2 regions of the Streptomyces sp. NPDC004134 genome follow, and region 1 is predicted to be linked to the other one. Evidence: predicted binding sites of a transcription regulator. Region 1 holds the regulator's gene; the other holds the start of a gene.
What was found. Region 1 encodes HspR, which represses chaperone genes until heat shock. Its sites were predicted from a motif close to TTGAGNNNNNNNNNCTCAA; they were not measured.

Region 1 (9,995 bases):
GGAGCCGGCCGCGTCGCCGTCCTCTGCGCGGGCGGTGACGGCGAGGTCGGTCAGGCCGTCGCCGTCGAGGTCGCGGGCGACGAGCCGGTCGCCGAAGCGGTCGTCCGCCGCGGGGCTGCCAGGGACGCCGGCGGTGCGCTGGCTGAGGACGGTGGAGGCGGGGGCCGCGATGCCGTCCGGGGAGCCGTAGCTGATGAGGACGTAACCGGCCTCGGTGTGTCCTGAGATCTTGCCGCCGGGGGCACCGGTGGCGAGGTCCGTGTAGCCGTCGCCGTCGAAGTCGGCCCGTACGGCACGGGCATCGGCGGTGGCACCCGCGGAGCGGGCGGCGGCGTCGGCCGGGGCACCCCGGTCCTCCGCCCCCGCCGCCGGGGCGGTGACGGCCGCGGTGCCGGCGGTGGCGAGGCAGGCGGTTAAGGCGGCGAGGGTGCGGATGCGCATGGGGGGTCCTTCCGGTGACGGTCTGACGGGGGAGTTGCGTTCACTCCCGCGTCATACGACACACCCCGTCCGGAGATGGTTGTACCAACCAATGCGCCGGGACCCGCGCTCGACGCGCCACGGCCGGCCCCGTGTGGCTCACGGGGCCGGCCGCCGTGGGGGGTTGCCTGTGGCGTCCCGCCTGGGTCACATCTGCCGCACGCGGTACGGCCGTTCTCGCCGTACTACGTCGCCGGCTGCGGCTCCGGCTCGCTCTCCGCCGCCTCGGTTCCGTCCCCCGGCGGCTCCTCCGCCGGCGTCCTGACCGAGTCGAGCAGAAGCTGCGCCACGTCCACGACGGCCAGCGACTCCTTCGCCGTTCCCGCGTTCTTCTTGCCGTTTACGGAGTCCGTAAGCATCACGAGACAGAAAGGGCACGCCGTGGAAAGAATGTCCGGATTCAGCGACAGCGCCTCGTCCACGCGCTCGTCGTTGATCCGCTTGCCGATGCGCTCCTCCATCCACATGCGCGCGCCGCCCGCGCCGCAGCAGAAGCCGCGCTCCTTGTGCCGGTGCATCTCCTCGTTCCGTACGCCCGGGACCTTGGCGATGATCTCGCGCGGCGGCGTGTAGACCTTGTTGTGCCGGCCCAGGTAGCAGGGGTCGTGGTACGTGATGATCCCCTCGACCGGCGTCACCGGGACCAGCCGGCCCTCGTCGACGAGGTGCTGGAGCAACTGCGTGTGGTGGACGACCTCGTAGTGGCCGCCGAGCTGCGGGTACTCGTTGGCGATGGTGTTGAAGCAGTGCGGGCAGGTCGCGACGATCTTCTTCTTCGCCTTCTCGACCGTCACGCCTTGATCGTCGTCCTCGCCGAACGCCATGTTGAGCATCGCGACGTTCTCCTCGCCCAGTTGCTGGAAGAGGAACTCGTTGCCCAGCCGCCGCGGCGAGTCGCCCGTGCACTTCTCGTCGCCGCCCATGATCGCGAACTTCACGCCGGCGATGTGCAGCAGCTCCGCGAACGCCTTGGTGGTCTTCTTCGCCCGGTCCTCCAGCGCGCCCGCGCAGCCGACCCAGTAGAGGTAGTCGACCTCGGAGAGGTCCTCGACGTCCCTGCCGACGACCGGGATCTCGATGCCCGTGTCCGCCGCCAGCTCCTTGGTCCACTCCAGCCGCTGCTTCTTGGCCAGCCCCCAGGGGTTGCCCTTCTTCTCCAGGTTCTTCAGCATCGTGCCCGCCTCGGACGGGAACGAGCTCTCGATCATCACCTGGTAGCGGCGCATGTCGACGATGTGGTCGACGTGCTCGATGTCGACGGGGCACTGCTCGACGCACGCGCCGCAGGTGGTGCAGGACCACAGCACGTCGGGGTCGATGACGCCCTGCTCGGCCGCGGTGCCGATCAGCGCGCGCTCCGCCTCGGCGAGCGCGTCGGCCGGTACGTCGGCGAGCTGTTCTGCGGTGGCCTTCTCCTCGCCCTCGGCCGACTTGCCGCCGCCGGCGAGCAGGTACGGGGCCTTGGCGGCGGCGTGCTCGCGCAGGGACATGACGAGCAGCTTGGGCGACAGCGGCTTCCCGGTGTTCCAGGCCGGGCACTGCGACTGGCAGCGGCCGCACTCCGTGCAGGTGGAGAAGTCGAGGATCCCCTTCCACGAGAAGTGCTCGACCTGGCTGACGCCGAAGACGGCCTCCTCGCCGTCCTCGTCGTCGAAGACGGTCTCGAAGTCGATCGGCTTGCCGCCGGAGGTCATCGGCTGGAGCGCGCCGAGGGCCACCGCGCCGTCGGCATTGCGCTTGAACCAGATGTTGGGGAAGGCGAGGAAGCGGTGCCAGGCCACGCCCATCGTGGTGTTGAGGCCGAGGACGAGCGCCCAGATGAAGGAGGTCGAGATCTTGACCATCGCGACGAGGTAGACGAGGTTCTGCACGGCGCCGGTGCTCAGCCCGTCGACCGCGGCGGTGACGGGGTACGACGCGAAGTAGGCGGCCTCGTAACCGCCGACGTGGTGCAGCGAGCCCTCCAGCCCGCGCAGCACCAGGATGCAGATGCCGATGACGAGGATGACGTACTCGACGAAGTACGCCTGCCACATCGTCGAGCCCGTGAAGCGGGACTTGCGGCCGGCCTTCGACGGCAGGCTGAGCTGCCGGATCACGATGAGCGTGAGGATGCCGAGCGTGGTCATCAGCGCGATGAACTCGACGTACAGCTCGTACGGGAGCCAGTCGCCGATCACCGGCAGCAGCCAGTCGGCGACGAACAACTGGCCGAAGGCGTTGACGAGGGTCAGCACCAGGGTCAGGAAGCCGATGGCGACGAACCAGTGGGCGAAGCCGATGACGCCCCAGCGGTTCATCCGGGTGTGGCCGAGGAACTCCCTGACCAGGGTGACGCTGCGCGCGACCGGGTCGTCCGTGCGGCTGCCTGCGGGGACGGGATTGCCGAGCCGGACGAAGGCGATGATCTGCCCGATGGCGCGAGCGAACAGCGCGGTGCCGACCGCGGTGATCACCAGCGATACGACGATGGCGGCGAGCTGCATGGAGGGCTCCTCGGCCGGACTGCTCTGCTGTCTGCTGGATCTGCCGTGTGCGTGTGCGGGCCGTACGTGTATACGTGCCCTGCTACTCGGCCTACCCAGCTACTACTAAGCGGTAACTTATCTCTTCCCCGCCTGAGGGTACCCGGGCGGCCCCGGCCCCCTGAAGCCGCCCGGCCGGTGATGTGCGTCGCGCCTGCGGCGCCGCCGCGACCTCCGGCCCGTAGCCCGAAAACCCGTTCCCACCTGCACTGACGCACAAAACTTGAGTGGAGTTGACTCAGGTGAATTGCGCCGGGAGTGGTCGGCATGGCACCCTTGAGCCTGACCAGCTCAAGGCAGAGCATCTGATCCGGAGGATAGACAACATGGCACGTGCGGTCGGCATCGACCTGGGCACGACGAACTCTGTCGTCAGTGTTCTCGAGGGCGGTGAACCCAGCGTCATCACCAACGCCGAGGGCGCCAGGACCACGCCGTCCGTCGTCGCCTTCGCCAAGAACGGCGAGGTGCTCGTCGGCGAGGTGGCGAAGCGCCAGGCGGTCACCAACGTCGAGCGGACCATCCGGTCGGTCAAGCGCCACATGGGCACCGACTGGAAGCAGCCGATCGACGAGAAGGAGTTCACCCCCCAGCAGATCTCCGCGTTCATCCTGCAGAAGCTGAAGCGGGACGCGGAGGCGTACCTGGGCGAGAAGGTGACCGACGCGGTCATCACCGTCCCGGCGTACTTCAACGACTCCGAGCGCCAGGCGACCAAGGAGGCCGGCGAGATCGCGGGCCTCAACGTCCTGCGGATCGTCAACGAGCCCACCGCCGCCGCCCTCGCCTACGGCATGGAGAAGGAAGACCAGACCATCCTGGTCTTCGACCTCGGCGGCGGCACCTTCGACGTCTCCCTGCTGGAGATCGGCGAGGGCGTCGTGGAGGTCAGGGCCACCAACGGTGACAACCACCTCGGTGGTGACGACTGGGACCAGCGCGTCGTCGACTTCCTGGTCAAGCAGTTCCAGAACGGCCACGGCGTCGACCTGGCCAAGGACAAGATGGCGCTCCAGCGCCTCCGCGAGGCCGCCGAGAAGGCGAAGATCGAGCTGTCCTCGTCCTCCGAGACGACGATCAACCTGCCGTACATCACCGCCTCCGCCGAGGGCCCGCTGCACCTCGACGAGAAGCTGACCCGGGCGCAGTTCCAGCAGCTCACCCAGGACCTCCTGGAGCGCTGCAAGACGCCGTTCCACAACGTCATCAAGGACGCCCGCATCGACCTGGGCGAGATCGACCACGTGGTCCTCGTGGGCGGTTCCACCCGCATGCCGGCCGTCGCCGAGCTGGTCAAGGAGCTGACCAGCGGCAAGGAGGCCAACAAGGGCGTCAACCCGGACGAGGTCGTCGCCGTCGGCGCCGCCCTCCAGGCCGGCGTCCTCAAGGGCGAGGTCAAGGACGTCCTGCTGCTCGACGTCACCCCGCTGTCCCTCGGCATCGAGACCAAGGGCGGCATCATGACCAAGCTCATCGAGCGCAACACCACGATCCCGACGAAGCGTTCCGAGACCTTCACCACGGCCGAGGACAACCAGCCGTCGGTGCAGATCCAGGTCTTCCAGGGCGAGCGCGAGATCGCCGCGTACAACAAGAAGCTCGGCATGTTCGAGCTGACCGGCCTGCCGCCGGCCCCGCGGAACGTGCCGCAGATCGAGGTCACCTTCGACATCGACGCCAACGGCATCATGCACGTCGGCGCGAAGGACCTCGGCACGGGCAAGGAGCAGAAGATGACCGTCACCGGCGGCTCCGCGCTGCCGAAGGACGACATCGAGCGCATGATGCGCGACGCCGAGCAGTACGCGGAGGAGGACCACAAGCGCCGCGAGGCCGCCGAGACGCGCAACCAGGGCGAGCAGGTCGTCTACACCACCGAGAAGTTCCTCCAGGACAACGAGGACAAGGTGCCCGGCGACGTGAAGTCCGAGGTCGAGAGCGCGATCACCGACCTCAAGGAGGCGCTGAAGGGCGAGGACGCCGCGGCGATCCGTGAGGCGACGGAGAAGGCCGCGGCCACCAGCCAGAAGCTCGGTCAGGCGCTCTACGCCGACGCCCAGGCGTCCGGCCCGGCCGCCGCCGGCGGCGAGGGTGCCCAGCAGGCGCAGAAGGACGCGCCCGCCGGTGCCGACGACGATGTCGTCGACGCCGAGATCGTGGACGACGACAAGCCCAAGGGTGGTGCCGCGTGACGGAGGAGACCCCGGGCTTCGAGGAGAAGCCCGACGTCCCCACCGACGCAAAGACAGCGGAGGCACAGCAGGGCGGCCCGGACGGGGCGGGCGGCTCGCCCGCCGGCGCACGGCGCGCCGACACAGCCGGGCCGGGTGCCACCGCCGGGAACGGGGACGCGAACAGCCCGCTTGCGGCTCGTCTGGACGAGACCCGCAAGGCGCTCGACGAGCGGACGAAGGACCTGCAGCGGCTCCAGGCGGAGTACCAGAACTACCGCCGGCGGGTCGAGCGGGACCGGGTCGCGGTCAAGGAGGTCGCGAACGCGAACCTGCTGACCGAACTGCTGCCCGTGCTCGACGACATCGGCCGGGCCCGGGACCACGAGGAGCTGGTCGGCGGGTTCAAGTCGGTCGCCGAGTCGCTGGAGACCGTCGTGGCCAAGATGGGCCTCATGCAGTTCGGCAAGGAGGGCGAGCCCTTCGACCCGCTCATCCACGAGGCGCTGATGCACAGCTACTCGCCGGATGTGTCCGAGACGACGTGCGTGCAGATTCTCCAGCCTGGGTATCGGATCGGCGAGCGTACGATCCGCCCCGCGCGGGTCGCCGTGGCGGAGCCGCAGCCGGGGGCGTCGTCGGGGTCGCAGGGCAAGGAGGGCGAGCAGCCGGACGAGAAGCAGGCCGACGCGGACGGCGGCGGATCCGAGTCCGCCGCCGCGGACGGCGGCGGCCCGGACGCCGGGTCCGCGAAGCCGGGGTCCGGCGGAGAGACGGACAGCGGTGGCCCGGACGAGGGGTGACGCCGTAGCGGCCGCCGAGGGACGAGAGGAGGGACGCCGGGAATGAGTACCAAGGACTTCATCGAGAAGGACTACTACAAGGTTCTCGGCGTCCCGAAGGACGCCACCGAGGCCGAGATCAAGAAGGCGTACCGCAAGCTCGCCCGGCAGTACCACCCGGACGCCAACAAGGGCGACGCCGCGGCCGAGGAGCGCTTCAAGGAGGTCTCCGAGGCCAACGACGTGCTCGGCGACCCCCAGCGGCGCAAGGAGTACGACGAGGCGCGCACCCTCTTCGGCAACGGCGGCTTCCGCCCGGGCCCGGGCGCGGGCGGCGGCGGCTCGTTCAACTTCGACCTCGGCGACCTCTTCGGCGGCTCGGGCCCCGGCGCCCCGGGCGGCGGCGGCCAGACCACCACCGGCGGTTTCGGCGGCGGCCTCGGCGACGTCTTCGGCGGGCTGTTCAACCGCGGCGGCGGGCGTACGCAGCCGCGCCGCGGCCAGGACATCGAGTCGGAGGTCACGCTCAGCTTCACGGAGGCCATCGAGGGCGCCACGGTCCCGCTGCGGATGTCGTCGTCGGCCCCGTGCAAGACGTGCGCGGGCACGGGCGACAAGAACGGCTCCCCGCGGGTCTGCCCGACCTGCGTGGGCACCGGGCAGGTCTCCCGCGGCGGCGGTGGCGGCTTCTCGCTGACCGACCCGTGCGTGGACTGCAAGGGCCGCGGGCTCATCGCCCAGGACCCCTGCGACGTCTGCAAGGGCAGTGGCCGCGCCAAGTCGTCCCGCACGATGCAGGTCCGCATCCCCGCGGGGGTGCAGGACGGGCAGCGGATCCGGCTGCGCGGCAAGGGCGGTCCTGGCGAGCGCGGCGGTCCCGGCGGCGACCTGTACGTCGTCGTGCACGTCGACGGCCACCCGGTCTTCGGCCGCAAGGGCGACAACCTGCTGGTGACGGTCCCCGTCTCGTTCCCGGAGGCGGCCCTCGGCGCGGACATCAAGGTGCCCACGCTCGGCGGCCCGCCGGTCACCCTGAAGCTGCCCCCGGGCACGCCCAACGGACGCACGATGCGCGCCCGCGGCAAGGGCGCCGTCCGCAAGGACGGGACGCGCGGGGACCTGCTCGTCACCGTCGAGGTGGCGGTGCCGAAGGAGACGGACGGCACGGCGCGCGAGTCGCTGGAGTCGTACCGGACGGCCACCGCGGGCGAGGACCCGCGCGCGGAGCTGTTCAAGGCCGCGAAGGGAGCTTGACGACGATGAACGGCAGAAGCGGCGGACGCGGCGGCCCCCGCGGCCGCAATCCGTACGAGCTGACCGAGGAGACGCCGGTCTACGTCATCTCCGTAGCCGCGGAACTCTCGGGCCTGCACCCCCAGACCCTGCGCCAGTACGACCGCCTGGGCCTGGTCTCCCCGGACCGCACGGCGGGCCGCGGCCGGCGCTACTCGGCGCGGGACATCGCGCTGCTGCGGCAGGTCCAGGCGCTGAGCCAGGACGAGGGCATCAACCTGGCCGGGATCAAGCGGATCATCGAGCTGGAGACGCAGGTCGCCGCCCTCCAGGCGAAGGTGGCGGAGCTGACGGACGCGGTGGACGGCGCGGCGTCGGCGATGGCGCAGCGGGAGGCGCAGGTGCACGCGTCGTACCGGCGGGACCTGGTGCCGTACCAGCAGGTGCAGCAGACGAGTGCGCTGGTGGTGTGGAAGCCGAAGAAGAAGCGGGGCTGAGCCGGCGGCTCAGTCGGCGAGGTAGGTGACCTCCACGCGGGGCGGGAGCCCGGCGTGGAGGTCTCTCATGTGCGGGCGCAGGGAGACCTCGCGCAGGGTGCCGAGCCCCGCCAGCGGGGAGAGGTCCAGGAGTCTCCCCGGGGGCAGGTCGACCACGAGGTGGTCGAGCTGCGGGAAGCGGTGGGGGAACCGGCTCAGGTCGAGTTCGTCGGCGGGCCGGTCGCCGATCAGACCGAGGAACGTGACGCCCGGCAGCGTGGCATGGGCGGGGGCGACGGCGAGCAGGTCCAGCCGGCACCGCAGCGCCTTGAGCAGCGGGAGGGCGGCCAGCGCCGACCAGTCGTCCGCGGTGGCCTCGTGTCGCCAGCCCAGGTAGACGGCGGCGAGCTTGGGGTGCTTGGCCAGGCGGCACAGACCGGAGGTGCGGGCGGTCAGCAGGTTGAGGGTCGCCAGCTCGGGCAGCGGCGGCAGGGCGCCGAGGTCGACCAGGTGGGTCCGATCCGGCGACAGGGAGAGGAACTCCAGCCGCGGCAGCGCGGTGAGCAGTTCGGGGATGCTGTCGGCCAGACCTGGTACCGCGTCCAGGATCAGGGCGCGCAGGGGCAGGCCGGCGAGGGCCGAGGCGTACCGCAGGCCGAGGCACTCGGTGAGCCGCAGTTCGCGCAGCCCGTCCATGTCGCGCAGGAAGTCCAGGTCGCCCAGCGCGTGCTGGTTGCGGATGATCAGCTTGGTGAGGCTGAACGCGGCGAGCACTTCGCGCAGTTCGAAGGGGTCGAGCGGACCGCCGCGGACGTCGACCATCGGGCGGCCGCCGAGCCTGTGCAGGGCGTGTAGCTCGGCGTCGGAGGTGACGGTGAAGTACAGGTCTTCCGGGTCGAGGCGGGAGATGACCTCGTTCGCGTACTCCTCGGTGTCGAAGCGGTGCCAGGCCCAGGCGATTTGCCGGCGTACGGCAAGCGAGGGATGGGCGGCGTAGCGGGCGAGGAACGGGATCGCGCGGTCCGCGTCCACGTGGCTCGCGGCCACGGCGACCAGGTCGGCGGCGTCGCCCGCCTCCTCCGGGCCCGGCAGCAGGTCCAGCACCAGCGGTCCCGCCGCACCCAGCGCCCGTGCCTCCGTCGACGTCGTGGGCGGGATCAGCGCCTCCGTCTCGCGCTCCACCGCCTCCCGTACCGCCGGGGCCAGTTCGGCCGCGTGCTCCAGGCAGGCGGTCGCCAGCAGCCGGATGCGTACGCTCTCGACCCCGCCCTTGCGCTGCGCCGCCGTCAGCAGCTCCCGCAGGATCTCCTCGCGCTCCCGCGGGCGGGCCTGCGCCACCGCCATGCGGATGACGTCCTCCCACTGGTCGTCCGCCGCGTGGGCCGCCAGGACGCCGATGTCGCCCTCCTCGACCGCCGCGCGGGCGCCCAAGTAGTCCTGGAACGTGCGGTGGACGAAGTCCACCGCGCCCGGGGCCGGTTCGCGGAGGAGGCCGCTGCGGTCGCGGAAGTGCTCCAGTACGGCGGTCGCGTCGCCGAGGGCGGCGACCTCCGGGACGGCCGGGAGGGCGTCGGTGATGATCCGCTCCGCCCGGGTGCGGTCCAGCTCCGTACGGCCGTTGCGGATCAGCCAGTACGCGAGCCGCTGGAGGACCTGGAGCTGGGGTTCCTCGCGCAGGTCGGGGACGGCCATGTCGCGTTCGCGGTCGCGGCGGCTGAGCAGCATCGACAGGGCGGCCTCGTACAACTCCCTGCGCCCGCGCGGGAGGTAGCCGCGGCGGGCGCGGTTGAGCGCGCACATCAGGCCGCACATGAGCGGGTTGGTGGCCAGCCGGCCGAGGTCGGAGGTGTGCCGTACGGCGGCGGTGAGCTGCTGCTCGTACGTCGTGAGCTGCGCGTCGTCCGCGGCTGGGGCGCCGGTGCGGACGGCGGCGGCGCGTACGGCCTCGTGCCAGCGGGCGATGAAGCGGGTGAGGTCGGCCGGGCGCATGGGTGCGAGGGCCAGCTCGGTGAAGCCCTCGGCGGCGAGCCAGTCCTCGCCGACGGCGGAGGGGCGGGAGGTGACGAGCCAGCGGTTGCCCGGGTAGGCGTCGGCGAGGTCGGAGAGCCAGCGGCGGGCGCGGTCGCGCTCGGCGCGGGGGACCTCGTCGATGCCGTCGACGAGGAGCAGCCCGCGGCGGGCGGTGAGCACGCGGTGCTCCCATCCGCCGGGCTGCGCGCCGGCGAGGGGGCTGCCGGTGGCGGCGAGGAAGTCGCGGGGGGCGGGGAGGCGCTGGCCGTGCCGGGTGAGGGTGCGGAGCGGCAGCACGAAGGGGACACGCCCTGCGAG
Region 2 (9,995 bases), on a different contig from region 1:
CCGGACGAACTTGCGGCCCATGGCGCGCGCCACGGACTCGCCCAGCGAGGTCTTGCCGACGCCGGGCGGGCCGACGAGCGCGAGCACGGCGCCGCCGCGGCGGCCGCCGACGAGGCCCAGGCCCCGGTCCGCGCGGCGCTTGCGCACGGCCAGGTACTCGGTGATGCGCTCCTTGACGTCCTCCAGGCCGGCGTGGTCGGCGTCCAGGATCTCCTTGGCGCCGGTGATGTCGTACGCGTCCTCCGTGCGCTCGCTCCACGGCATCTCCAGGACGGTGTCGAGCCACGTCCTGATCCAGCCGCCCTCGGGTGAGGCGTCGGAGCTGCGCTCCAGCTTGTCGACCTCCTTCAGGGCCGCTTCGCGGACCTTCTCCGGCAGGTCGGCGGCCTCGACGCGGGCGCGGTAGTCGTCGGACTCCTCGCCCTCGGGCTCGCCGTTCAGCTCGCGCAGTTCCTTGCGCACGGCCTCCAACTGGCGCCGCAGCAGGAACTCGCGCTGCTGCTTGTCGACGCCCTCCTGGACGTCCTTGGCGATGGACTCGGCGACGTCCTGCTCCGCCAGGTGCTCCTTCAGCCACTGCGTGGCGAGCTTGAGCCGGGCCACCGGGTCGGCGGTCTCCAGCAGCTCCACGCGCTGCTCGATGGTCAGGAACGGCGAGTATCCGGAGTTGTCGGCGAGCTGGCCGACGTCGTCGATCTGCTGCACGCGGTCCACGACCTGCCAGGCGCCGCGCTTGCGCAGCCAGTCGGTCGCGACCGCCTTGTATTCCTTCGTCAGCTCGGTGACGGCGCCGGGAACGGGGTCGGGAACGGATTCCTCGATCTCGGTGCCCTCCACCCACAGCGCGGCCCCGGGGCCGGTGGTGCCGGCGCCGATACGGATCCGGGCGACGCCGCGGATCAGCGCACCGGGGTCGCCGTCGGCCAGCCGGCCGACCTGCTCGACACGGCCGAGGACGCCGGTGCCCACGTATGTGCCGTCGACCCGGGGGACGAGCAGCACCCGGGGTTTGCGTCCGCTGCCGCGCGCCTCGGCCTGCGCGGCCTCGACCGCGGCCCGCACCTCGCGGTCCGAGAGGTCGAGCGGCACGACCATGCCGGGGAGCACGACCTCGTCATCGAGCGGCAGGACGGGCAGGGCCAGCGGAGCGTTGGAGCCGGACTCGGTAGCCATTGATCTCCCCTTCGGCATGCAAGTTGAGTTACATGCGCTCAACCCGGAGAGGTCCCGGGTTGTTCCCGGCCGTCTGTTCGCTGTCAGCGATCGGGCAGGATGGGGCCATGAGCAGCGAGAACGACACGGCGGGCGCGGTGACGCTCGACCGCAGGTCCGGCCCGTACGGGGAGGTCGTGCTGCGCCGCCGCGGGGCGCACCACGAGATCATCGCGAACGGCGTCTTCCTCATGGACACCTCCGACGGCCGCTCCGAGCGGCTGCTGATCCGGGCCGCGGCCGGGGCGCTGGACCCGGCCGCGGCGGCGCCCGCGGTGCTGATCGGCGGGCTGGGCGTGGGCTTCTCGCTCGCCGAGGCGGCGGCGGACCCGCGCTGGGGGCGGATCACGGTGGTCGAGCGCGAGCCGGCGGTCATCGAGTGGCACACCGGCCCGGCGGCCGGGGCCCCGCCGCTCGCGCACCTCAGCGGCGCGGCCCTCGCCGACCCGCGCGTCGGGCTCGTCGAGGCCGACCTCCTGGACCACCTCGCCACCGCGCCGTACCGCTACGACGCGGTCTGCCTGGACATCGACAACGGCCCCGACTGGACCGTCACCGAGGGCAACTCCGGCCTCTACGCCCCGGCCGGTCTCGCCGCCTGCTTCGGCCGCCTCACCCCCGGCGGCGTCCTGGCCGTCTGGTCCGCCCGCCCTTCCACCGGCTTCGAGGCCGCCCTCCGCACCGCCGGCTTCACGGACGTACGCACCGAGGAGATCCCCGTACGCCGCGGCGTCCCCGACGCCGTCCACCTCGCCGTCCGCCCGCCGGACGACGAGGCGCGCGGCGAGGCGGACGCCGGTGGGGAACCCCGGGCGGGGGCTCCCCGTTCCCCGTAGCCGAGGCGTGTCACCTCCCCATACGCTGCTAGCTGAACCGGAGGGCCTACGGGGAAGAGACGGCGAGGGCCACGAACACATGGCAGACAGACAAGCCCTGAACGGCCGCGCCGACCACGCGGCCGCAGTGACGCCCGGTGCCCAGCGCAGGGTGCTGGTAGTGGAGGACGACCCGACCATCGGGCAGGCGATATCGGCGCGGCTGCGCGCCGAGGGCTTCCAGGTACGTACGGCAGGGGACGGCCCGGCCGCGGTGGCGACCGCCGCGGAGTGGGCGCCCGACCTGCTCGTGCTCGACGTGATGCTGCCCGGCTTCGACGGGCTGGAGGTGTGCCGCAGGGTGCAGGCCCAGCGGCTGGTGCCGGTGCTGATGCTGACCGCGCGGGACGACGAGACGGACATGCTCGTCGGCCTGGGCGTCGGCGCCGACGACTACATGACCAAGCCCTTCTCCATGCGCGAGCTGGCCGCGCGGGTGCACGTGCTGCTGCGCCGCGTGGAGCGCGCCACGCTGGCGGCGGGCGCCGCCCGGGACGACACGCTGCGCCTGGGCGAGCTGGAGATCGACCACACCGAGCGGCGGGTGCGGGTCGGCGGGGACGACGTGCATCTGACGCCGACGGAGTTCGAGCTGCTGGCGTGTCTGGCCAACCAGCCGCGGGCGGTGCTCTCCCGCGAGCAGCTCCTGGTGGAGGTCTGGGAGTGGGAGGACGCCTCGGGGACGCGGACGGTCGACAGCCACATCAAGGCGCTGCGCCGCAAGATAGGCGCGGAGCGGATCCGCACGGTGCACGGCGTGGGGTACGCGCTGGAGACCCCCGTCACATGACGGTGCCGGACGGCGGTGCGGAGCCCGGCTTCTGGCGCCGGGTGTGGGAGGCGCTGCGCCCGCTGGACCCGGTGCGGTCGGTGAACGCGGCGCTGGGCGCGCTGGTCATCGGCTCGGTCGTGATCGCCACCGGGCTGGTGTGGGTGGCGATCCGCTCCTCCACCGAGGTCCGGCTGATCACGGTCTTCTCGCTCATCGCCTCGCTGCTGATCACCCAGTTCGTGGGCCAGCGGCTGACGTCGCCGCTGGTGCAGATGACGGCGGTCACGCGGGCCATGGCGCACGGGGACTACACCGCCCGGCTGGCCACCCGCCGCCGGGACGAGTTCGGCGAGCTGGCGCAGACGTTCAACCGGATGGCGGCGGACCTGCAGTCCGTCGACCGGCACCGCAAGGAGCTGGTCGCCAACGTCTCGCACGAGCTGCGCACCCCGATCGCCGCGCTGCGCGCGGTGCTGGAGAACGTGGTCGACGGCGTCTCCGAGGCCGACCCGGACACGATGCGCACCGCGCTGCGCCAGACGGAGCGGCTGGGCCGGCTGGTGGAGCAGTTGCTCGACCTGTCGCGGATCGACAGCGGGGTGGTGCCGCTGCGGCTGCGGCGGTTCGCGGTGGAGCCGTACCTCGCGGGCGTGCTGAAGGAGGCGCACTTCGGCAGCGGCGCGCACGGCACGGCCGGCGCCCCGGAGGGGGACGGCGGTGTCCCTGGCCCCCGCGGGCGCGGCGACGTCCGGCTGCACCTGGACGTCTCGCCGCCGGAGCTGTCCGTACGGGCCGATCCCGAGCGGCTGCACCAGGTGATGGCGAACCTGATCGACAACGCCGTGAAGCACAGCCCGCCCGGCGGCCGCGTCACCGTGCGCGCCCGCGCCGGCGCACAGCCGGACGCGCTGGAGGTGGAGGTGCTCGACGAGGGCCCGGGCATCCCGGCGGCCGAGCGGCACCGGGTCTTCGAGCGCTTCAACCGCGGCCGGGAGAACGGGGTGCTCGCCGACCACGGGGCGGACGGCGGCGGCACCGGGCTGGGGCTGGCGATCGCGCGCTGGGCGGTGGGTCTGCACGGCGGCCGGATCGGGGTGGCCGAATCACCCCGCGGCTGCCGGATCAAGCTCACCCTTCCGGGTTAACGCTCGTTTGGCACTTGACCTACACTTGACCTTGGCCGGGCGCGGGAACGGACCCGCAACGGCGGCAGAGCAGCCGGTGAACGGCCCGGTACGAGGACGGGACGCGGCGCCACCGCCTAGATGCCCCCATGCCGCACGCAGGCAAACTGTCTTTGTTTCCCGCCAAATCCGGGGTCCAAACCACGTTCGCATTGTGACTTACGCGACCTCCGGCGGGTGCGGCCTGCACGTTCCAGCTCCAGGGGCGTAGCCTTGTTTTCCGCTGTCCATCACCTTGTGAAGCGGAAGAGGGCGGTTGCCGCCGTGTCGTCACAGTCCCCTAAGAGCAGCTCGTCGAGCGTCCGTACCGAAGAGCCCAGTCAGGGCCGGGACCCTGCTGCCGCCTTCGGTCCCAACGAGTGGCTCGTCGACGAGATCTACCAGCAGTACCTCCAGGACCCCAACTCGGTGGACCGGGCCTGGTGGGACTTCTTCGCCGACTACAAGCCGGGCACCGCCGGCGGGAACCAGGGGGCGGCGACGCAGACGGCGCAGCCCCCGTCCGCCGCACCCCCGGCCCCCGCGGCCCAGGCGGCCCCCGCCCAGGCCGCGGCTCCGGCGCCCGCCCCGGCTCCGGCCCCCGCCGCGCCGCCGCAGCAGGCCACCGCGCCCGCCGCGCCGCCGGCCGTCGACGGCCGGCCCGTGGCCGCCGCGCCCGCCCCGCCGGCGGCGAAGCCGGCCGCGAAGCCCGCGGCCAAGCCGGGCGCGAAGCCCGCCGCGGCACCGGCGGCCCCGGCCGAGGGGCCCGAGCTGGTCACCCTCCGGGGCCCGGCCGCCGCCGTCGCCAAGAACATGAACGCCTCGCTGGAGCTGCCGACGGCCACGTCCGTCCGCGCGGTCCCGGTGAAGCTCCTCTTCGACAACCGCATCGTCATCAACAACCACCTGAAGCGCGCCCGCGGCGGGAAGGTCTCCTTCACGCACCTCATCGGGTACGCGATGGTCCAGGCGATGAAGCTGATGCCGTCGATGAACCACTCCTTCGCGGAGAAGGACGGCAAGCCCACCCTGGTCAAGCCCGAGCACGTCAACCTCGGCCTGGCCATCGACCTGGTGAAGCCCAACGGCGACCGCCAGCTCGTCGTCGCGGCCATCAGGAAGGCCGAGACGCTCAACTTCTTCGAGTTCTGGCAGGCGTACGAGGACATCGTCCGCCGCGCCCGGTCCAACAAGCTCACCATGGACGACTTCACCGGGGTGACGTGCTCGCTCACCAACCCCGGCGGCATCGGCACCGTGCACTCCGTGCCCCGGCTGATGCCCGGCCAGTCCATGATCCTCGGCGTCGGCGCCATGGACTACCCCGCGGAGTTCCAGGGCACCTCCCAGGACACCCTGAACAAGCTGGGCGTCTCCAAGGTCATGACGCTCACCTCGACGTACGACCACCGCGTCATCCAGGGCGCCGCCTCCGGCGAGTTCCTGCGGATCATGAACCAGTTGCTGCTGGGCGAGAACGACTTCTACGACGAGGTCTTCAAGTCCCTGCGCATCCCCTACGAGCCGGTCCGCTGGCTCCGCGACATCGACGCCAGCCACGACGACGACGTCACCAAGGCCGCCCGGGTCTTCGACCTGATCCACTCCTACCGGGTCCGCGGCCACGTCATGGCCGACACCGACCCGCTGGAGTACAAGCAGCGCAAGCACCCCGACCTCGACGTCACCGAGCACGGCCTGACGCTCTGGGACCTGGAGCGGGAGTTCGCCGTCGGCGGCTTCGCCGGCAAGTCGATGATGAAGCTGCGCGACATCCTCGGCGTACTGCGGGACTCGTACTGCCGCACCACCGGCATCGAGTACATGCACATCCAGGATCCGAAGGAGCGCAAGTGGATCCAGGAGCGCGTGGAGCGTCCGCATGACACCCCGGAGCGCGAGGAGCAACTGCGCATCCTGCGCCGGCTGAACGCCGCGGAGGCGTTCGAGACGTTCCTGCAGACGAAGTACGTCGGCCAGAAGCGCTTCTCGCTGGAGGGCGGCGAGTCCGTCATCCCGCTGCTGGACGCGGTCATCGACGCCGCCGCCGAGTCCCGCCTCGACGAGGTCGTCATCGGCATGGCGCACCGCGGCCGGCTCAACGTGCTGGCGAACATCGTCGGCAAGTCGTACGCGCAGATCTTCCGCGAGTTCGAGGGCAACCTCGATCCGAAGTCGATGCACGGCTCCGGCGACGTGAAGTACCACCTGGGCACGGAGGGCACCTTCACCGGCCTGGACGGCGAGCAGATCAAGGTCTCACTCACCGCCAACCCCTCCCACCTGGAGGCCGTCGACCCGGTGCTGGAGGGCGTGGTCCGCGCCAAGCAGGACATCATCGGCAAGGGCGGCACGGACTTCACCGTGCTGCCGCTGGCGCTCCACGGCGACGCCGCGTTCGCCGGCCAGGGCGTGGTCGCCGAGACCCTCAACATGTCGCAGTTGCGCGGCTACCGCTGCGGCGGCACCGTGCACGTCGTCATCAACAACCAGGTCGGCTTCACCGCCCCGCCGGAGTCCGCGCGCTCGTCGATGTACGCCACGGACGTGGCCCGCATGATCGAGGCGCCGATCTTCCACGTCAACGGCGACGACCCGGAGGCCGTCGTGCGCGTCGCGCGGCTGGCCTTCGAGTACCGCCAGGCGTTCAACAAGGACGTGGTCATCGACCTCATCTGCTACCGCCGCCGCGGGCACAACGAGGGCGACAACCCGCAGTTCACCAACCCGCAGATGGTCGAGCTGATCGACAAGAAGCGCTCGGTGCGCAAGCTCTACACCGAGTCGCTCATCGGCCGCGGCGACATCACCATGGAAGAGGCCGAGCAGGCGCTGCAGGACTTCCAGGGCCAGTTGGAGAAGGTCTTCACCGAGGTACGGGACGCCACCGAGACGCCCGCGCCGGCCGAGGTGCCGGCGCACGCGCTGCCCGGCTTCCCGGTCGCCGTGGAGACGGCCGTCTCCGAGGAGGTCGTCAAGCGGATCGCCGACTCCCAGGTCAGCCTGCCCGACCAGGTCTCGGTGCACCCGCGGCTGCTGCCGCAGTTGCAGCGCCGGGTGTCGATGGTCGAGGACGACACGATCGACTGGGGCATGGGCGAGACGCTGGCGTTCGGCTCGCTGCTGATGGAGGGCACCCCGGTCCGGCTCGCCGGCCAGGACTCCCGCCGCGGCACGTTCGGCCAGCGGCACGCGGTGCTCGTCGACCAGAAGACCGGCGAGGACTACACCCCGCTGAACTACCTCGCCCCCGACCAGGCCCGCTACAACGTCTACGACTCGCTCCTCAGCGAGTACGCGGCGATGGGCTTCGAGTACGGCTACTCGCTGGCCCGCCCGGACTCCCTGGTGCTCTGGGAGGCGCAGTTCGGCGACTTCGTCAACGGCGCGCAGACCGTCGTCGACGAGTTCATCTCCTCCGCCGAGCAGAAGTGGAGCCAGTCCTCCGGCGTCGTGCTGCTGCTGCCGCACGGCTACGAGGGCCAGGGCCCGGACCACTCCTCGGCCCGTATCGAGCGGTTCCTGCAGCTCTCCGCGCAGAACAACATGACCGTCGCGATGCCCACCCTGCCGTCGAACTACTTCCACCTGCTGCGCTGGCAGGTCCACAACCCGCACCACAAGCCGCTGGTGGTCTTCACCCCGAAGTCCATGCTGCGGATGAAGGCGGCGGCGTCGCGGACGGACGAGTTCATCTCGGGCGGCTTCCGGCCGGTCATCGGCGACGACTCGGTCGAGCCGGCGGCGGTCCGCAAGATCGTCTTCTGCTCCGGCAAGGTCTACTACGACCTCGACGCCGAGCGGCAGAAGCGCGGCGCGAAGGACACCGCGATCGTCCGGGTGGAGCGGCTGTACCCGCTGCCCGGGGCGGAGATCCAGGCGGAGCTGGCGCGCTACAGCAGCGCCACGACGTTCGTCTGGGCCCAGGAGGAGCCGGCCAACCAGGGCGCGTGGCCGTTCATCGCGCTCAACCTGGTCGACCACCTGGACCTCATCATTGGCTCCGGTCCGGTGCCGAACGCCGACCGGCTGCGCCGGGTCTCGCGCCCGTCGTCGTCCTCGCCGGCGGTCGGCTCGGCCAAGCGCCACCAGGCGGAGCACGCCCAGTTGATGGCCGAGGTCTTCGACCTCTGAGTCCCCGCGCTGGTACGGGCCGGGCGCCCGGTCCGTACCAGCGCAAAGAAGGGCCCCGCGCACTGCGCGGGGCCCTTCTCGTCTGCTCTCGTCTGCACGGACCCGGGGGTCCGCCCGCCTCCTACGTGGGCTGCGGCTCGAAGTCCCAGTACGGGCGCTCCCGGCGGCGCGACGCCAGGGTGTGCGGGTGATCGGCGCCCAGCGTCTCGCTGAGGTTCTGCATCGCCTCCCGCTCAACCTTCTTCGCCTCCTGCGAACGCCGCAGCGACCGCAGGTCGTCCGCGAGCGCCATCATCGCCGACAGCGCCATGGGGTGCCGGGCGCCGAGGACTTCCTTGACGGTGTCGGCCGTCTGCCGACTCAGCTCCTCGGCGTGATCGGGGGCGTCGAGCCGGTTGCGGGCGGCGGCCGCGTTCAGCGCGCAGCCCAGGGTCCACGGGTGCGCGGGCCCGACGGCGGCGGTCATCCGGGTGAGCGCCAGCTCGGCGATCTCGGAGGCTTCCTGCCAGTCGCCGGTGGGCCACAGGGCCAGCCCGACGTTGCCGAGGGTGCCGGCGGTGTACGGGTGGTGCTCGCCGAGCATCGCCTCGTACCGCCGGTTGACGGACTCGGCCAGCTCGCGGGCCCGGCGCAGGTCGCGGTGCTCGCGCAGGAAGGTGGCGTAGTCGGCCTCGACCATCAGGGTCTCGGGGTGCCGGGGGCCCTGGACCTGGGTGAAGCGCTGGACGACCGACTCCATGGCGCGGTCGGCCTCGGCGAGCTTGCCGAGCCGGCGCATGCACAGCGCGAGGTTGTGCTCGGCCCGCAGCGTCTGCGGGTTGTGCTCGCCCATGATCTGGCGGTGCAGCGCGGCGTTGCGCTGCTGCCGGGAGTGGGCCTCCTCGTAGTGGCCGAGGAGGCGGAGCATCCAGGCGTAGCGGGTGCCGGAGGCCATGGTCTGGTGGTGGCGGGTGCGCAGCCGCCGCTCCCGCTCGACCAGCAGGACCCGGTAGATCTCCAGCGCGTCCTCGTACCGGCCGAGCAGTGCGAGGGCGGAGGCGAGGTTGCTGCGCAGCGCCATGGTGCGCGGATGGTCGGCGCCGAGGAGACCGGCGTACTTCTGCCGGACGTCGTCGAAGAACCCCCGCGCCGTCTGGTACTCGCCGAGGCCCAGCAGTGCGCCGCCGAGGCCGTTCCTGGCCGCCAGCAGGTCGGGGTCCTCCTCGTCGCGCACCGGGCTCAGCACGTCCACCAGCCGCCGGCCGACGGCCTCGGACTCGCGGTAGCGGCCGAGGTTGCGCAGCGCCTCGGCGTGCGAGTGCACGAGCGTGATCATCGAGCGGTGCGTGGGTTCGAGCCGGATGGTCCAGGGGGCGAGCGTCAGCTCGCACATCCTCAGGGCGGCGCGGTACTCGCCGCGCTGGAGCAGGTAGTTGATGCAGTGCAGGACGAGTTCCTGCACGGCGGGGTCGGCGCTCTCCAAGGCACCGGCCGGCTCCAGATGCGGCAGCAGCTCGGCATACCTCGCCCATTCCCGCGTGTCCGTGGGACGGCGGGGGTCGGCCGCCGCCAGGATCCGGCAGGCGGTCGCCGACATCGCCTCCCGCTCGTCCTCCGGGAGGTCACTCCGCAGGAAGCGGTGGTAGAGACGGTGCATTTGAACCTTTTCGACCTCGGTCTCCGGCGAAGGGTCGGTGAGGTAGTCGATCGTCACCGCGGTGGACTCCGACAGCCGGCGCAGGGCGGAGTGCCAACTGATGGGATCGTTGGCCAGCTCCGCCAGATGCGACGGCAGTTGGTCGCTGCGCTCGACGATGCGGGACACCGGAATGCTGTCCGGGGAGAAGAACGCGAGGAGGT

Region 2: a site for HspR is predicted at 1,197-1,215, ahead of lon (endopeptidase La). Genes of this name have one in related genera too.

What each region holds. Positions count from the first base shown of each region.
Region 1 covers NZ_JBIAMS010000010.1:121,023-131,017, forward strand. The annotation lists gene ACFYVJ_RS15510 (FG-GAP repeat protein) at 1-441, opposite strand, end outside; gene ACFYVJ_RS15515 (heterodisulfide reductase-related iron-sulfur binding cluster) at 666-2,966, opposite strand; gene dnaK (molecular chaperone DnaK) at 3,332-5,197, shown strand; gene grpE (nucleotide exchange factor GrpE) at 5,194-5,979, shown strand; gene dnaJ (molecular chaperone DnaJ) at 6,022-7,212, shown strand; gene ACFYVJ_RS15535 (heat shock protein transcriptional repressor HspR) at 7,218-7,688, shown strand; gene ACFYVJ_RS15540 (NACHT domain-containing protein) at 7,698-9,995, opposite strand, start outside.
Region 2 covers NZ_JBIAMS010000035.1:15,300-25,294, reverse strand. The annotation lists gene lon (endopeptidase La) at 1-1,173, opposite strand, end outside; gene ACFYVJ_RS31975 (spermidine synthase) at 1,281-2,048, shown strand; gene ACFYVJ_RS31970 (response regulator transcription factor) at 2,128-2,877, shown strand; gene ACFYVJ_RS31965 (ATP-binding protein) at 2,874-4,004, shown strand; gene ACFYVJ_RS31960 (multifunctional oxoglutarate decarboxylase/oxoglutarate dehydrogenase thiamine pyrophosphate-binding subunit/dihydrolipoyllysine-residue succinyltransferase subunit) at 4,308-8,156, shown strand; gene fxsT (FxSxx-COOH system tetratricopeptide repeat protein) at 8,278-9,995, opposite strand, start outside.